2 linked regions of the Cereibacter sphaeroides 2.4.1 genome follow. The protein of the gene in region 1 binds, or shares a complex with, the protein of each later gene. Links are inferred from orthologs where the notes say so. Each region holds a gene or a part of one and is shown on either strand. Other genes may lie near its edges. The genes, in order: RSP_RS07830 and smc.

What was found.
Region 2: the proteins of RSP_RS07830 (region 1) and smc are in contact, whole or in part, in a crystal structure (PDB 3ZGX), measured with the Bacillus subtilis proteins. The link is inferred for Cereibacter sphaeroides 2.4.1 from one-to-one orthologs.

What each region holds. Positions count from the first base shown.
Region 1 is NC_007493.2:1,615,371-1,622,137, reverse strand. What follows is about bases 603-3,601. They hold RSP_RS07830 (segregation and condensation protein A), read left to right. Parts: upstream 603-1,707; coding sequence 1,708-2,496; downstream 2,497-3,601. Other genes in these bases: RSP_RS07815 (chlorhexidine efflux transporter), read left to right, coding at 3,484-3,601; scpB (SMC-Scp complex subunit ScpB), read left to right, coding at 2,493-3,128; RSP_RS07835 (glycoside hydrolase family 3 N-terminal domain-containing protein), read left to right, coding at 702-1,715; RSP_RS07840 (SPOR domain-containing protein), read left to right, coding at 603-705. In the rest of the region: more of RSP_RS07840, read left to right, coding at 1-602; more of RSP_RS07815, read left to right, coding at 3,602-3,912; RSP_RS07810 (DUF1045 domain-containing protein), read right to left, coding at 3,917-4,609; RSP_RS07805 (PHP domain-containing protein), read left to right, coding at 4,739-5,659; hutU (urocanate hydratase), read right to left, coding at 5,766-6,767. UniProt on the Bacillus subtilis protein: Participates in chromosomal partition during cell division. May act via the formation of a condensin-like complex containing Smc and ScpB that pull DNA away from mid-cell into both cell halves.
Region 2 is NC_007493.2:2,619,812-2,629,722, reverse strand. The notes cover bases 2,813-6,807. They hold smc (chromosome segregation protein SMC), read left to right. Parts: upstream 2,813-3,151; coding sequence 3,152-6,607; downstream 6,608-6,807. Other genes in these bases: fmt (methionyl-tRNA formyltransferase), read right to left, coding at 6,700-6,807; RSP_RS12745 (GNAT family N-acetyltransferase), read right to left, coding at 2,813-3,014. In the rest of the region: RSP_RS12760 (NAD(P)/FAD-dependent oxidoreductase), read right to left, coding at 1-842; tRNA (5-methylaminomethyl-2-thiouridine)(34)-methyltransferase MnmD, read left to right, coding at 897-1,697; RSP_RS12750 (DMT family transporter), read left to right, coding at 1,694-2,578; more of RSP_RS12745, read right to left, coding at 2,529-2,812; more of fmt, read right to left, coding at 6,808-7,608; def (peptide deformylase), read right to left, coding at 7,612-8,115; def (peptide deformylase), read right to left, coding at 8,112-8,603; def (peptide deformylase), read right to left, coding at 8,603-9,136; RSP_RS12715 (MalY/PatB family protein), read left to right, coding at 9,277-9,911. UniProt on the Bacillus subtilis protein: Required for chromosome condensation and partitioning.

The sequences.
Region 1 (6,767 bases):
CCGCCGCCCGACCGGCTGGTGCTGGCCCCGAAGCCCGTCGAGCTCGCGCTCGAGGACGGGCCGGGACTCGAGCAGCCGGGGGCCGCGCCCGAACAGGGGGCGTCGGAGACCGAAAGCCTCGCCGCCACGACGGAGGAGCTGCCCGAGAGCGCGCCGATCGAGGATGAGGGGTCCGCCTCTGCGGTGGCCGAGGAGCAGCTGCCCGCCATCGACGCTGACGCCACGAAGCTCGCGCTAGCCGAGGCCATTGCGGGCACGGTCGAGCCCGAGGCCGCAGAGCCCGAAGCCAACGAGGTGCTGGCCGATCCGCCGCCGCCCGGGGCCGTGACGCGCTCGCCCGTGCCGCCGCCGCGGCCCGCCCGTGCCCAACGCACCGCGGAAGCCGCTCCGGCCGCGGCCGGAGCCGCCGTGACCGCTGCGGCCGTGACCGAGGTCGATGCGGCCACTCTGCCTGCGGGCACGCGCCTCGTGCAGCTCGGTGCCTTCGACGATGCCGCCTCGGCGCGACGGGAATGGGACCGGCTCGCCGGCCGCTTCGGCACGCTCCTGACCGAAAAGAGCCGCGTCGTGCAGACCGCGCAGAGCGGCGGGCGCACCTTCTACCGGCTGCGCGCCTCGGGCTTTGCCGACGAGGGCGAAGCGCGGCGCTTCTGCTCGGCGCTTCTGGCCGAGGACACCGCCTGCATCCCGGTCGCCCTGAGATGAGCGAGGCTGGCCGGACGGCCGCGATTTTCGGCTGCTCCGGCCCGGTCCTCACGGATGCCGAGCGGCAGTTCTTCCGCGAGGCCGACCCCTTCGGCTTCATCCTCTTCGCGCGCAACATCGACAACCCCGCGCAAGTCTTTGCCCTGACGCAGGAACTGCGTTCCACCGTGGGGCGCGACGCGCCCATCTTCGTCGATCAGGAAGGCGGCCGCGTCCAGCGTCTCCGCGCGCCGCACTGGCGCGAGTGGCTGCCGCCCCTCGAGGCGGTGGAGCGCGCCGGGGACCGGGCGGCCCGGATGCTCTGGCTGCGCTACCGGCTCATCGCCGAGGACCTGCGGGCGGTGGGCATCGACGGCAACTGCGCGCCCGTGGCCGACATCCGCACCGCGGCGACCCATCCGTTTCTCGCCAACCGCTGCCTCGCCGACGAGGCGGCGCGCGTGGCGGAGCTTGCCCGCGCGGCGGCCGAGGCGCATCTGGCGGGCGGGGTCCTGCCGGTGATGAAGCATCTGCCGGGCCACGGACGGGCCGCGGCCGACACGCACCACGACCTGCCCACGGTAACCGCCAGCCGCGAGGAGCTGGCCGCCACCGACTTCGCGGCCTTCCGGGCGCTCGCGGATCTGCCCTTGGCCATGACGGGTCATGTGGTCTTTTCGGCCTATGATGCGCAGCCTGCGACCCTCTCGGGGCCCATGGTCGGCGTCATCCGCGACGAGATCGGCTTTTCGGGCCTCCTCATGACGGACGATCTGTCGATGCAGGCCCTCTCGGGCGGGATCGGCGCGCGGGCGGGGGCGGCCATCGCGGCCGGCTGCGATCTGGCGCTCCATTGCAACGGCGAACTGGCCGAGATGGAGGCCGTGGCCGCCGCCGCGGGCGCGATGGGGCCCGAGGCGCTGGAGCGCGCCGCAGCGGCGCTGGCCCGCCGCAGGCCGCCCGAGCCGGTTGACAGCCGGGCGCTCGAGGCCGAACATTCCGTCCTTCTGGGCGGGCATGGACATGGCTGACGTTTGGGAAGAGACTTCGGTCCTCAGCGTCGCGGACCGTCTGGCGGCCGAGGCGCTGATCGTGGATGTCGAGGGCTTCGAGGGGCCGCTCGACCTTCTGCTCACGCTCTCGCGCACGCAGAAGGTCGACCTGCGGCGCATCTCGGTGCTGAAGCTCTCCGAGCAATATCTGCTTTTCGTCAATCACGCCAAGCAGTTGCGGATCGAACTGGCGGCCGATTATCTGGTGATGGCGGCCTGGCTCGCCTATCTGAAAAGCCGGCTTCTGCTGCCGCCGGACCCGACCGAGGAAGGTCCGTCGGCCGAGGAACTCGCCGCGCATCTGGCCTTCCAGCTCGAGCGGCTGGAGGCCATGCGGGATGCCGCCGCCCGGCTGATGGCGCGCGACCAGAAGGGGCGCGACTTCTTTCCGCGCGGGCTGCCCGAGGATGTGACGCGGCACCGCAAGGTGACCTACACCGCCACATTGATCGATCTCATGCGGGCCTATGCCCGTATCCGCACCAAGGACGAGTTCCGGCCCTTCGTCATGGACCGGCACCATGTCTTCACCATGGAGCAGGCGCTCGACCGGATGCGGGGGATGCTGGGCTGGTTCGGCGACTGGGCCGAACTCACGAGCTACCTGCCCGAGGGCTGGGACGGCCATCCGATGCGCCGCCGCTCGGCCACCGCCGCCCATTTCGCCGCCGTGCTGGAAATGACGAAGCGCGGGCAGATCGAGCTGCGGCAGGGCGAGACCTTCGCGCCGATCCTGATCCGCCGCAGGGAGGGGGCATGAACGAGAGGCCGGAAAAGAGCCTGTTCGAGGCGCCGGTGATGGCCGAGCAGGAGCGGATGGTCGAGGCGATCCTGTTCGCCTCCGCCGATCCGGTGACGGTGGCCGAGCTTCAGGCGCGCTTGCCGCATGGCTGCGATCCGGCCGAGGCGCTGACCCATCTGCGCCGCCGCTACGAGGGGCGCGGCGTGCAGCTCGCGCGCGTGGGTGACGCCTGGGCCTTCCGCACGGCGGCCGATCTGGGCTTTCTCATGCGCAAGGAGACGGTCGAGCAGAAGAAGCTCTCGCGCGCGGCCATCGAGACGCTGGCCATCGTCGCCTATCATCAGCCCGTCACCCGCGCCGAGATCGAGGAGATCCGCGGCGTGGCCGTGAGCCGGGGCACCATCGACCAGCTTCTCGAGCTGGAATGGATCCGTTTCGGCCGCCGGCGGATGACGCCCGGCCGCCCCGTGACCTTCGTCGTGACCGAGAGTTTCCTCGACCATTTCGGGCTCGAGTCGGCGCGCGACCTGCCGGGGATCAAGGAGTTGCGCGCGGCGGGTCTGCTCGACAACCGCCCGCTGCCGGGCAGCACGAAAACACCGGACGAGGATGAGCCGGTGACAGGACAAAGCGAACTCTTCGAGGATTGAGCATGATCGCGAGCGGTTTCTTCAGCAGGCTGAAGCGCCTTTTCACCGGCCGGGGGCCCAAGGCCGCGCCCGCCAAGCCGCGCCCCGGGGCGCCGGAGGCAGGGCCTCAGGCCGGCGGGGCGCGCTCGGCGGCCAAGCTCGCCCGGAAGGCCGCGCAGCGCACCCGGCGCTCGGGCCGCTAGAGGCCGTTCGCAGGGGCAGGTGCCGGTTTCCGCCGACTTCGGCGCTGCGATCTGTCCCTTTGCCGCGTTTCGTGTTAAGGATTGGCTGCGGTCCGTTGGGGTCGTCAGGGCGCCTCGCGCCTCTGTACCAAGACCTTTGTCAGATCCTTTGCACGAGTCATTCGGAGTTTCCCATGTCCACGCGATCCCTTGCAGGACGCTTCTTCCAGACCCTGTTCTTCGAAGGCGCGGCGCTTGCCCTCGCCGTGCCTCTCTATGCGCTGGCCTTCGACGCCCGCGGCGGTGCGGCGCTGCCGGTGCTGCTCGCGGTCTCCGCGGCGGCCTTTCTCTGGGCCGCGCTCTACCGCGTGCTGTTCGACTGGTTCCACTGGCACCTGACGCGGCGACCCGAGGCCCTGCGGGCGGCGGGCACCGGGCTTCTGCGCCGCATCTCGGGGCGTGCGACGGCGCTGCTCCTGACCTTCCCGCTGCTGATCTGGCTGGGCGCGCTCGGGCCGCGCGAGGCTCTTCTGGCGGCGCTGGCGCTGGCCGGGCTCCATGCCGGGCTCGGTGTGGCCGCGGGGTTCCTGCGCGGCCGCGGTCGCCCCACCGCGCTCTGCTGAGCCGCTAGGACCGGGCGAGGGGCAGCCGTTCGAGCAGGCGGAAGCGGCCGTCGGCGGCCTCGGCGCAGAGGCTGAGACTGTCCACCCGCAGGGGCTCGGCGAGGATCGGCGACAGCAGGTGGCCCAGCACCGCCTCGACCTCGGCCAGTTCCGCCTCGGGCAACTCGCCCGTGAGCGTGAGGTGGAAGCGGAAATCCTCGAAGACATAGGGATAGCCCCAGTCGGCCAGATGGCCGCGCTGGCGCGGGGTCAGCCGATCGGGGCGCCGCCGCGCGAGCTCGGCCTCGCTCAGCGGCGCACGGAAGCCGTCGAGCGCGCGCACCACTTCGCCCGCCAGCGCCTGCAGCGCCTCCTCCTCGCCCGCGGGCACGAGGGCCAGGAACCCGCCGATCCGCGTGAGCCTGAGACCCGGCAGCGTCACGGGCGCGAGATAGGGGCAGAGCGCCAGCACCGCGGCATGGAGATCGGTGACATCCGTGCCCTCGGCCAGCCGGAAGGGCGGCTTCAGCGTGCCGTGCAACCCGTATTTCCGCGGCGCCTGGGTGATGAGGGCCAGATCGCGGGGCAGGCCTGCCACGGCCGGATGGGGCACGGGCTCGGCCGCCTCCGCATCCCAGCCGAGCCAGCCGCGGCCGAACTGCGCAAGTGGGCCCTCCTCGGGCGTCCAGTAGATCGCATATCGCGAGAAGCCTTCCATGCGCCGCCCTCTCTGCAAGCCCCGTTTCAGCATAGCGCGCGATGGCGATGAAGGAAGGGCCTCGGCGTGGGCCATTCCCTGAGAGCCACCGGCCGGCTAGTCTCGGGCCGATCAGCCAAGGACCCGCCCATGACGCTCTCTGCCTTCACCGCTCCCGGCCGCTTCTGGCGCGGGAACCTCCATACCCATTCGACCCGCTCGGACGGCTGTCTCGAGCCCGCCGAGGTCTGCCGGCGCTACCGCGACGAGGGCTACGATTTCCTCGCGCTGACCGATCATTTCGTGGGCCGCTACGGCTATCCGATCACCGACACGCGCCCCTTCCGCGCGCCGGGCTTCACGACGCTCCCCGGGGCCGAGCTGCATTCGGGGCCGATGGAGAATGGCGAGCTCTGGCATATCCTGGCCGTCGGTCTGCCCGAGGATTTCACCCCGCCCGATGTGCCGGACTTCCGCGCGGGCCCCGGGCAGGAGACGGGGCCCGCACTCGCCGCGCGCGCCGTGGCGGCGGGCGCCTTCGTGGCGGTGGCCCATCCGCAATGGTCGGGTCTGACGCTGGCCGATGCGCGGAGCCTCTCGGCCGCCCATGCGGTCGAGATCTACAACCACGGTTGCGCCATGGGCTGCGAACGCCCGGACGGCGCCGCGCTGGCCGACCTCCTGCTGACCGAGGGGCGGCGGCTCACGCTGATCGCCACGGACGATGCGCATTTCACCGAGCCCGACCATTTCGGCGGCTGGGTCATGGTGAAGGCCGAGGAGAATGAACCCAAGGCGCTGCTCGCCGCGCTGAAGCGGGGCGATTTCTATGCGAGCCAGGGGCCGGAGCTGCGCCGTGTCTCGCTGGAGGGCGACTGGATCGAGCTGGAGTGTTCGGCGGTGACGGCCATCGTGCTGCAGGGGGCGGGCACGGCCGCGACCGCGCTTCACGGCGCCTCGATGACCCGCGCGCGCCTGCCGATCGAACGGTTCCGGGCGAGCCCCTTCCTGCGGGTGACGATCCGCGATGCGGCCGGGCGGCGGGCCTGGTCGAACCCCCTCCATCTCTGACGGGAAGCGCGAGGGGCCGATGGCGGACGGGGGGCTGTCTGCCCCCCGCGCCCCCCGAGGATATTTGCGCCAGAATGAAGGGGCGAGGGGGGCGGGCCGTGGCGGATCAGGGGGCGGGGATGGAGGGGAGCGTGAGGCCGTGGGTGCGGGCGCATTGGAGCGCCTCCTCGTAGCCCGCGTCGGCGTGGCGCATGACGCCGGTGGCGGGATCGTTCCAGAGCACGCGGGCGAGGCGTCGGTCGGCGGCCGCGCTGCCGTCGCAGCAGATCACCATGCCCGCATGCTGCGAGAAGCCCATCCCCACGCCGCCGCCGTGATGGAGCGAGACCCAGGTCGCACCCGAGGCGGTGTTGAGGAGTGCGTTCAGGAGCGGCCAGTCCGACACCGCATCGGATCCGTCCTTCATCGCCTCGGTTTCGCGGTTGGGCGAGGCGACGGAGCCGGAATCGAGATGGTCGCGCCCGATCACCACGGGCGCCGCAAGCTCGCCCCGGCGCACCATCTCGTTGAAGGCGAGGCCCGCGAGGTGGCGCTCGCCGAGGCCGATCCAGCAGATCCGCGCGGGCAGGCCCTGGAAGGCGATCCGGTCGGCCGCCATGTCGAGCCAGCGGTGGAGATGGGCATTGTCGGGGAAGAGCTCCTTCATCTTCGCATCGGTCCTGCGGATGTCCTCGGGATCGCCCGAGAGGGCGACCCAGCGGAAGGGGCCGATCCCGCGGCAGAAGAGCGGGCGGATGCAGGCGGGCACGAAGCCCGGGAAGGCGAAGGCGCGCGCGAAGCCCTCCTCCAGCGCCATCTGGCGGATGTTGTTGCCGTAATCGAGCGTCGGCACGCCCGCATCGTGAAAGCCCACCATCGCCTCGACATGGGTGCGCATCGCGGCGCGGGCGGCCTTCGTGACGGCGGCGGGATCGATTTCGGCCCGGGCCCGCCAGTCGCCGAGGCTCCAGCCCGCGGGGAGGTAGCCGTGGAGCGGATCGTGGGCCGAGGTCTGGTCGGTCACGATGTCGGGGCGCGGCCCGCCCGCCCGCATCCGCGCGAGGATCTCGGGGACGACCTCGGCCGCATTGCCGAGGAGCCCCACCGAGCGCGCCTCGCCCGCGGCCGT
Region 2 (9,911 bases), 1.0 Mb from region 1 along the record:
GCCCAGCGGGTCAGGACCGGCGCGCCCTCGAGCCAGGGGCAGAGCGCCACGGCGCGGGCATGGACCTCGTCGAGCTGGGCGTCGGTCGTGTCGGGTGCGGTCCAGTCCTTCTCGGCGGTCGATCCCACGGCGGTCGTGCCGTCGGCGTGGGGCACGATCAGGAGGCCCGGCCCGAAGACCTGCGGCCGGTCGCGCGCGTCGAGCGCCACCACCATGGCCTGACCCTTCACGCCATTGCCGACCGGCTTGCCCAGATCCTGCGACAGCGCCTCGAGCCCCGCCACGCCGGTGGCCCAGACCACCGGGCCCGCTTCCTCGCCCTCGCCGATCAGGATCTCGCCGCCCTGCGCGCGGATCGCCTGCACCAGCGCGGGCACCGCCAGCCGCGGGTTCAGCCGCGCGGTCAGCGTGTCGTGGATCACGAGGCCCGTGGGGCTTTCGGGCATGAAGTCTCCGCCGGCCGGCACCACCTCCCACGAGAAGCGGCCCTGCCAGAGGGTCCGGGCCTCCTCGGCGCGGGCGCGGGCATGGTCGACGGCGCGCGCATCGGCGAGCGGCTGGAACCGGCCCAACCGATCGTAGCCCGTGGGCAGGCCGGAGGCGTCGGCCACCGCCGCCCACCATGCCTCGCCCATGGCGAGGCTCTCGAACTGGAAGGCCTTCTTCTCGTTCCATTGTTCGGGCACATGCGGCGAGAGCGCCCCCACGACGCCGCCCGAGGAGCCCGCGCCGATCCGCGCGCTCTCGATCAGGCGCACCTTCGCGCCGCGCCGCACCGCCGCCCAGGCCACCGCGAGCCCGAAGATCCCGCCGCCGCGAATTGTCAGATCCGGCGTTGCCATTTTCCCCGTCCTCGCCCAATGTCCGCACTTTCGAAGACAGCAGGCTTAGGACAGATGCCAGCCACAGGCCAGAGCGCGGATGTCGCGTCCGCGCAGGAGCCCGCGCCACCGGGCGCCCCGGAGACGGCCCCCCGGATTGCCGGCGCAGAGGGGGCGGAAAACGCCCCTGCCATTCGCGCTTCGCGAAATGCAGCGCCCGATCTCGACTGGCGCGAAGGGGCCATCCCGGTCTCGACCCGGTTCGACGATCCCTATTTCTCGCTGGCCGACGGGCTGGCCGAGACCCGCCATGTCTTTCTGGCCGGCAACCGCCTGCCGGAGCGGTTCCGCGACGGCTTCGCCATCGCCGAGCTGGGCTTCGGCACCGGGCTCAACATGCTGGCCACGCTGATCGGCTGGCGCGCGGCGGGGCGGCCGGGGCGGCTGTCCTACCTCTCGTTCGAGGCCTTCCCGCTGGCCGCCCCCGACATCGCCCGCGCCCTCTCGGCCTTTCCCGAGGCCCGGGCGGTGGCCGACCCCTTCCTCACGGCGTGGGAGGCGGGCCAGAGGCGCTTCGAGCTCGACGGGATGGAGGTCGAGGTGCGGATCGGCGACGCGCGGGATCTCCTGCCGCGGTGGGAGGGCCGGGCCGACGCCTGGTTCCTCGACGGTTTCTCGCCCGCGAAGAACCCCGAGCTCTGGTCGGAGGCGCTGATGGCCGAGGTGGGCCGCCACACCGCCCCCGACGGCACCTTCGCCACCTATACGGCGGCGGGCCATGTGCGGCGGGCGCTGGCGGAGGCGGGCTTCACCGTCACGCGCCAGCCCGGCCACGGGCGCAAGCGACATATGACGACCGGAGTCCTCGGCAGATGACCGAACAGAATACGCGGCTGGGCATCGGGCTCATGGTGCTCACCACCTGCATCTTCGCGCTGCAGGACGGCATCTCGCGCCATCTCGCCGAGCATTACAGCGTCCTCATGGTGGTGATGATCCGCTACTGGTTCTTCGCGGCCTTCGTGATCGCGGTGGCCGCGCGGCAGGCGGGCGGCCTCGCCCCGGCGATCCGCTCGCGCTTTCCCGTCCTGCAGGTCCTGCGCGGACTTCTGCTCGCGGCCGAGGTCTGCGTCATGGTGGTGGGGTTCGTGAAGCTGGGCCTCGTGGCCAGCCACGCGGTCTTCATCTGCTATCCGCTGCTGGTGGCGGCCCTCTCGGGGCCGGTTCTGGGCGAGACGGTGGGCTGGCGGCGCTGGCTCGCCATCGGCGCGGGCTTCGTGGGCATCCTCATCATCCTGCAGCCGGGCCTTGCGGTCTTCTCGCCCTGGGCGCTGGTGCCGCTCGCGGCGGCGACGCTCTTTGCGACCTATGCGCTGCTCACGCGCTATGTGGCGCGGGGCGACTCGGCGGCCGTCAGCTTCTTCTGGACGGGCACGGTCGGCGCCGTCGCCATGACCGCCGTGGGCCTCTGGCACTGGGAGCCGATGGCGCCGGGCGACTGGTTCTGGATGGCGGCGCTCTGCTGTACGGCGGCGCTGGGGCATTGGTGCCTGATCCGCGCCTATGAGGTGGCCGAGGCGAGCGCGGTGCAGCCCTTCGCCTATCTGCAACTGCCCTTCGCGGCGATGCTCGGCTTCTTCGTCTTCGACGAGCGGCCGGGGTGGAATGTCGTCCTCGGCGCCTGCGTGGTGGTCTCGGCCGGGCTCTTCACCCTCTGGCGCGAGCAGGTGCGGGCCCGAGCGCGCGCCGGAAGGTGAGCGAGGTCGGCCGGTCGAAGCCCGGATGGGCTTTGGCCGCAACCTGCGTGAAGCCCATGGCGCGGAAGGCCGCCTGATTCTCGACCAGCTCGATCCGCGTCTCGAGTTCGAGCGCAGGCAGCCCCAGCGCCCGCGCCCGGTCCTCGGCCAAGGCCATCAGCACGCGCCCGAGGCCCTGCCCCTGCAGCGCGGGCTCGACCGCCATCTTGCCGAGGTAGAGCGCCTGCGGCAGGGGCGTCAGGAACAGGCAGGCCACGGCCGGATCGCCCATCAGCCAGACCTCGGCTTCGCGCGCCTGCCGGGCGATGGCCTCGGGCGTCAGCCGGTGGGCCGAGGAGGGCGGGTCGATCCGCCCCTCCATGAAGGCGAAGGCGCGAAGGATCAGCCCGCGGATCGCCTCCCAGTCCTCTGCCTCACGGGCCTTGCGGGGGATCATGGCGCACCTTCCTGCCGAGAGCTGCAACATCTTGGGGATAACCGGCCGTATGCCGCCAGATCAAGGGGGCTCCGGTTGACTTGGGCCGCCCCAGACCGGACCATGCGGACCCGATCGGGAATCAGAAGGATCCGGCCTTGCGGTTCACCCGCCTCAGACTGAACGGCTTCAAGAGCTTCGTGGACCCCACCGATCTGGTGATCCACGAGGGGCTGACGGGTGTCGTGGGGCCGAACGGCTGCGGCAAGTCGAACCTGCTCGAGGCGCTGCGCTGGGTGATGGGCGAGAACCGGCCCACCGCCATGCGCGGGGCGGGGATGGAGGATGTGATCTTCGCCGGGGCGGCCACGCGGCCCGCGCGCAACTTCGCCGAGGTGGCGCTCGTCCTCGACAATGCCGACCGGCTGGCGCCCGCGGGCTTCAACGATGCCGACACGATCGAGATCGTGCGCCGGATCACCCGGGACGCGGGCTCGGCCTACAAGGCCAACACCAGGGATGTGCGGGCGCGCGACATCCAGATGCTGTTCGCCGATGCCTCGACGGGGGCCCATTCGCCCGCGCTGGTGCGGCAGGGGCAGATTTCCGAGCTCATCAACGCCAAGCCCAAGGCGCGGCGGCGGATCCTCGAAGAGGCCGCGGGCATCTCGGGCCTCTACCAGCGCCGGCACGAGGCCGAGCTGCGGCTGGCGGCCACCGAGCAGAACCTCGCGCGGGTCGAGGATGTGCTCGACCAGCTGGCGCAGCAGCTTTCCACGCTGGCGCGGCAGGCCAAACAGGCGGCCCGCTACCGCGAGATCGGCGAGGAGCTGCGGCGGGCCGAGGGGTCGCTCCTCTATCGCCGCTGGCGCGAGGCGGATGTCGCGCGGACCGAGGCGCTCGCGCTCCTGCGCGAGCGGATGACGGCGGCGGGGCAGGCCGAGGCCGTGGCGCGCAAGGCCGCCGCTGCCCGTGCCGAGGCCGAGGCGACGCTGCCGCCGAAGCGCGAGGAGGAGGCCATCGCCGGCGCCGTGCTGCAACGGCTGACGGTCGAGCGCGACGCGCTGGCCGCCGAGGAGGATCGCGCGCGGGCCACCATCGCCACGCTCGTGTCGCGGGTGGACCAGCTCGGCCGCGACATCGAGCGCGAGGCAGGGCTCAACCGCGATGCGGCCGAGACCATCGGGCGGCTGGAATGGGAGCGCGAGGCGCTCGAGACCGCGCACGAGGGCCACGAGGAGCGGCTGGCCGAGGCGGCCGAGGCGGCGCGCGAGGCGGGGGCGGCGCTCGGCGAGCGCGAGGAGATCCTGTCCGAGCGCACCGAGGATGCCGCGCGGCTCTCGGCGCGCCACCAGTCGGCGCAGCGGATGCTGGTTGACAGCCGTACAACGCTGGCCAGATCCGAGGCCGAGGCGGCGCGGGCGCGCGAAACGGTCGAGGCCGCGGCCGAGGCGCAGGAGCGGGCGGCCGAGACCTGGGAAGAGGCGGCGGCGGCGCAGGAAGAGGCGCAGGAGCGCGCCGAGGCCGCCGAGGAGGCGCTGGTGCAGGCCGACGAGGCGCGGGCCGAGGCGCAGTCGCGCGAGGCGGAGGCGCGGGCGCAGCGGTCGGCCGCCGAGGGCGAGGCCAATGCGCTGCGGGCCGAGGTGGCGGCGCTGGCGCGGCTCGTCGACCGCGAGGCGCAGGCGGGTAGCCAGCTTCTCGACCGCATTCAGGTCGAGCCGGGCTTCGAGGCGGCCCTCGGCGCCGCGCTGTCCGACGATCTGCGCGCGCCCGAGGTGGCGGCGGACGCGCCCTCCGGCTGGGCCGCGCTGCCCGATTATGACGAGACGGCCCCGCTGCCGGCGGGCGCCGAGCCGCTGGCGCCGCATGTGGGCGTGCCCGAGGTGCTGCGCCGCCGGATCGGCCAGATCGGCCTCGTCGGCCGCGAGGCGGGGGCCGCGCTTCAGCCGCTGCTGCAACCGGGGCAGCGGCTGGTGAGCCTTGCGGGCGATCTGTGGCGCTGGGACGGGTTCCGCGCGGGTGCCGAGGATGCGCCCTCGGCCGCGGCGCTGCGGCTGAAGCAGCTGAACCGGCTGGTGGCGCTGAAGCGCGATCTCGAGGAGGTGGCGGCCCGCGCCGAGGGGGCAAGGCAGGCGCACGAGGCGCTGCAGGCCCGGCTCGCGCAGCTCACCCGCGCCGATCAGGAGGCCCGCGAGGCCCGCCGCGCCGCCGATGCGCGCGTGACCGAGGCGAGCCGTGCGGCGGCCCGCGCCGAGGCGGACCGTTCGATCTCGGGCGGCAAGCTCGAATCGGCGCGGCTCGCGGTGAAGCGCTACGAGGACGAGGCGATGGAGGCCCGCGCGCGGCTGCGCGAGGCGGAAGGCGTGGCCTCGGCGCTGCCGGATCTCGAGGCGGCGCGCGCGGGGCTCGAGGATCTGAAGATGGCGGTCGAGGCCGCGCGCATCGCGATGATGTCGCGCCGCTCGCTGCATGACGAGCTGCGCCGCGAGGGCGAGGCGCGGGTCAAGCGGCGGCAGGAGGTGACGAAGGACCTTTCGGGCTGGAAGCACCGGCTGGAGACCGCCGAGAAGCGCAGCGCCGAACTGGCCGAGCGCAAGGCCGAGACCGAGGAGGCGCTGCGCGAGGCCGCCGAGGCGCCCGAGGAGATCGCCGCCCGCCGGGAGGAGCTGGCAGAAGCGATCGAGGCCGCCGAGGAGCGCCGCGCCCGCGCCTCCGATGCGCTGGCCTCGGCCGAGGCGGCGCTCCGCGCCGCGCAGGAGGCCGAGCGCGAGGCCGAGCGTCAGGCGGGCGAGAGCCGCGAGGCGCGCGCCCGGGCCGAGGCCCGCGCCGATGCCGCGACCGAGGCGCTGCAGCTGGCGGCCGAGCGGATCCGCGAGGAGACGGAGCGGACACCGCAGCAGTTGCTCGAGGCGCTGGCGGTCGATCCCGAGCGGATCCCCACGGTCGAGGCGCTCGAGACCGATGTCGGGCGGCTCAAGCGGCAGCGCGAGGCGCTGGGGGCGGTGAACCTGCGCGCCGAGGAGGATGCGCAGGCGGTCCAGACCGAGCATGACACGCTGAAGGCCGAGAAGACCGACCTCGAAGAGGCGGTCAAGAAGCTGCGCGCGGGCATCCAGGGCCTGAACCGCGAGGGGCGCGAGCGGCTTCTGACCGCCTTCGAGCAGGTGAATGCGAGCTTCGGCACGCTCTTCACTCATCTCTTCGGCGGCGGCGAGGCGCGGCTCGTGATGGTCGAGAGCGACGATCCGCTGGAAGCGGGGCTCGAGATCATGTGCCAGCCGCCGGGCAAGAAGCTCTCGACGCTCTCGCTGCTCTCGGGGGGCGAGCAGACGCTGACGGCGCTGGCGCTGATCTTCGCGGTCTTCCTCGCGAACCCCGCGCCGATCTGCGTGCTCGACGAGGTGGATGCGCCGCTCGACGATGCGAACGTCACCCGCTTCTGCGACCTGCTGGACGAGATGACCCGGCGCACCGAGACGCGCTTTCTCATCATCACCCACCATGCGGTGACGATGGCGCGGATGGACCGGCTGTTCGGCGTGACCATGGCCGAGCAGGGGGTGAGCCAGCTCGTTTCGGTCGATCTCAAGCGGGCCGAGGCGCTGGTGGCCTGAGTCTCTTGGCAGGCTCGGGGGACGGCAGAGGCGCTTCGCGGGACCGCGCGGAGAAAGATCAGGCCAGGGCTCGCGCCGCGCGGGTGTGAGGCTCAGGACGTGTGGGCGCGGCTGCCCTCGGGCAGCGGGAAGCCCCTCAGGAACTCCTCCGGCTCCATCGGCCGCTTGCCCTCGCGCTGCGCGAGCGTGATCTCGACCGCGCCGGTGCCGCAGGCGATGGTGAGCCCGCCCAGCACCGCGCCGGGGGCGCCGTGGCCCTCGGCCAGCCGGCAGCGCAGCAGCTTCACCCGCTCGCCGTTCAGCAGCGTCCAGGCGCCGGGGAAGGGCGAGAGGCCGCGGATCTGCCGGTCGATCTCGGTGGCGGGGCGGGTCCAGTCGATCCCGGCCTCGGCCTTGGCGATCTTTTCGGCATAGGTCACGCCCGCGTCGGGCTGCGGGCAGGGCACCAGATCGTCGAGCGCCCCGAGCGCGCCGAGGATCAGCCGCGCCCCCATGTCGGACAGCCGGTCATGCAGATCCTGCACCGTCTCCTCGGGGCCGATATGGGTCTTTTCGCACATCAGCACGGGGCCGGTGTCGAGACCGGCCTCCATCTGCATGATGCAGATCCCGGTCTCCTCATCGCCTGCGAGGATCGCCCGGTGGATCGGGGCCGCCCCGCGCCAGCGCGGCAGGAGCGAGGCATGGATGTTGAGGCAGCCCCGCTCGGGCGCATCGAGGATCGGCTGGGGCAGGATGAGGCCGTAGGCCACGACCACCGCCGCCTCGGCCCCGAGCGCCGCGAACTCGGCCTGCGCCTCGGGCGTGCGCAGCGAGGTCGGATGGCGGACCGGCAGGCCAAGCTCCTCGGCGCGGGTCTGCACCGGGGTGGGGCGGTCCTTCTTGCCGCGGCCCGCGGGGCGGGGCGGCTGGCAATAGACGCAGACCACCTCGTGATGCGCATGGAGCGCCTCGAGCACCGGGACGGAGAAGTCGGGCGAGCCCATGAAGATCAGGCGCATGGCTCAGCCCACCCGGCGCAGGTATTTCTCGGACTTCGCCACCACCATCTTGCGCTTCAGGGGCGAGAGGCGGTCGATATAGAGCCTGCCGTTCAGATGGTCGATCTGATGCTGGACCGAGGTGGCCCAGATGTCGACGAAATCGCGCTCCTCGATCTCGCCCGCCTCATTCAGGAAGCGCACCGTGACCGCCCGGGGCCGCGAGATGACGGCGCTGGCGCCGGGCAGGTTGGGGCTGCCCTCCTCATGCTCGCGGAACTGCCCCGAGGCATGGAGGATCTCGGGGTTGGCGAGCCGGATGGCCTTGCCGCGGTTCTCCGAGCAATCCACCACCGCAAGGCGCAGCATCACGCCGATCTGCGGCGCGGCCAGCCCGTAGCCCGGCATCGCATCCATCGTCTCGATCATGTCGGTCCAGATGGCGCGGATCTCGTCCGTCACCGCTTCGACGGGGGTGGCCACGGTCTTCAGCCGCTTGTCGGGATACATCACGAAGGGGCGGATCATGTCTCCATCTCCCGCAGGGCCTCGTCGCGCGCGGCGGGCGACAGGCGGTCGAGGGTCACGATCCCGTCCAGATGGTCGATCTCGTGCTGGGCGCAGATGGCCTCGATGCCGGTCAGGTGCGCCTCCTGCTCGGCACCGAAGAGGCTTGTCCAGCGCAGCCGGATCTCGGGCGCGCGGGCCACGAGGGGGCGGGCGCCGGGGATCGAGAGGCAGCCCTCGGGGCCCTCCACCCGCGCCTCGGCCATCCAGAGGATCTGGGGATTGACGAAGACCTGCGGCGCGGCCGGAGCCTCCTTCCAGAGCGTGTCCATCACGAAGAGCCGGACCATGCGGCCCACCTGTGGCGCGGCGAGGCCACGGCCCTCCGCGTGGTACATGGTGGCCAGCATGTCCGAGGCCAGCGCCTCGAGCGCGGGGCCGGGCTCGGCCGGCGCGCAGGCCTGCGACAGACGCGGGTCGGGCCAGCGCAGGATCGGCAGGACCGCCATCAGGCCTTCTGCACCATGCCCGAAGCCTGGGCGCGCTTGAACTTCTCCATCTTGCGCGTGATCATCTGCCGCTTGAGCGGGCGCAGGTAGTCGATGAAGAGCTTGCCGTCGAGATGGTCGATCTCGTGCTGCACGCAGGTGGCCCAGAGGCCGGCGAACTGCTCCTCCTCCTCGCGGCCGTCGAGGCCGGTCCAGCGGACCTTCACCTCGGCCGGGCGCTCCACGTCGGCGAAGACGTTGGGCAGCGAGAGGCAGCCTTCCTCGTAGGTCGAGACATCCTCCGAGCGCCACACGACCTCGGGATTGACCATGGCGACCGGGCGCCGGGCACCGTCGCTCTCCTTGTTGCAGTCGAGCACGATCAGCCGCCGCACCACCCCCACCTGCGGCGCGGCGAGGCCGATCCCCGGCGCGTCATACATCGTGGCCAGCATGTCATCGGCCAGACGGCGCAGGTCGTCGGTGATCTGGCCGACAGGGTCGCAGATCTTCTTCAGGCGCGGGTCCGGGTGGATCAGGATGGGGCGTATCATGGCCGTGATTTACGACCTGCCGGGTCTTCGCGCAATGGTCCGGGCGCGTGCGGGCTGCGGCACGCCTTCGCACGCGGCGGGCGCGCCACCCTTGCACCTGCCGGAGCGTCCGCTACGCTCGCGCGCAAACAGGAGCGACCATGAACTTCGACGAGCGCATCGACCGCCGCGGCTCCCACTCGGTGAAGTGGGACATGATGGAGACCCTCTACGGCGTGCCGGCCGACACCGGCATCGCCATGTGGGTGGCCGACATGGAGTTTCGCCCGCCGGCGGCGATCCAGAAGGCGCTCGAGGGCATGACCGCGCACGGGCTCTACGGCTATTTCGGCGACGACCGCGCCTATCTCGGCGCGATCCGCTGGTGGATGGAGCACCGGCACGGCTGGGACGTTTCTCCGGAATGGATTTTCACCGTGCATGGGCTGGTGAACGGCACCGCGCTCTGCGTCGATGCCTTCACGCAGCCGGGCGACGGGGTGATGCTCATGACGCCGGTCTACCACGCCTTCGCGCGGGTGATCCGGGCCGCCGGACGCGAGGTGGTGGAATGCCGCCTGGCCCAGGAAGACGGCCGCTATGTCATGGACTTCGAGGCTTGGGAGGCCCAGCTTTCCGGGCGCGAGCGGATGCTGATCCTCTGCTCGCCGCACAATCCGGGCGGACGGGTCTGGAGCGTGGACGAGCTGCGTCAGGTGGCCGATTTCTGCGTGCGCCACGACCTGATCCTCGTGTCGGACGAGATCCACCACGACCTCGTCTATCCGGGCCAGCG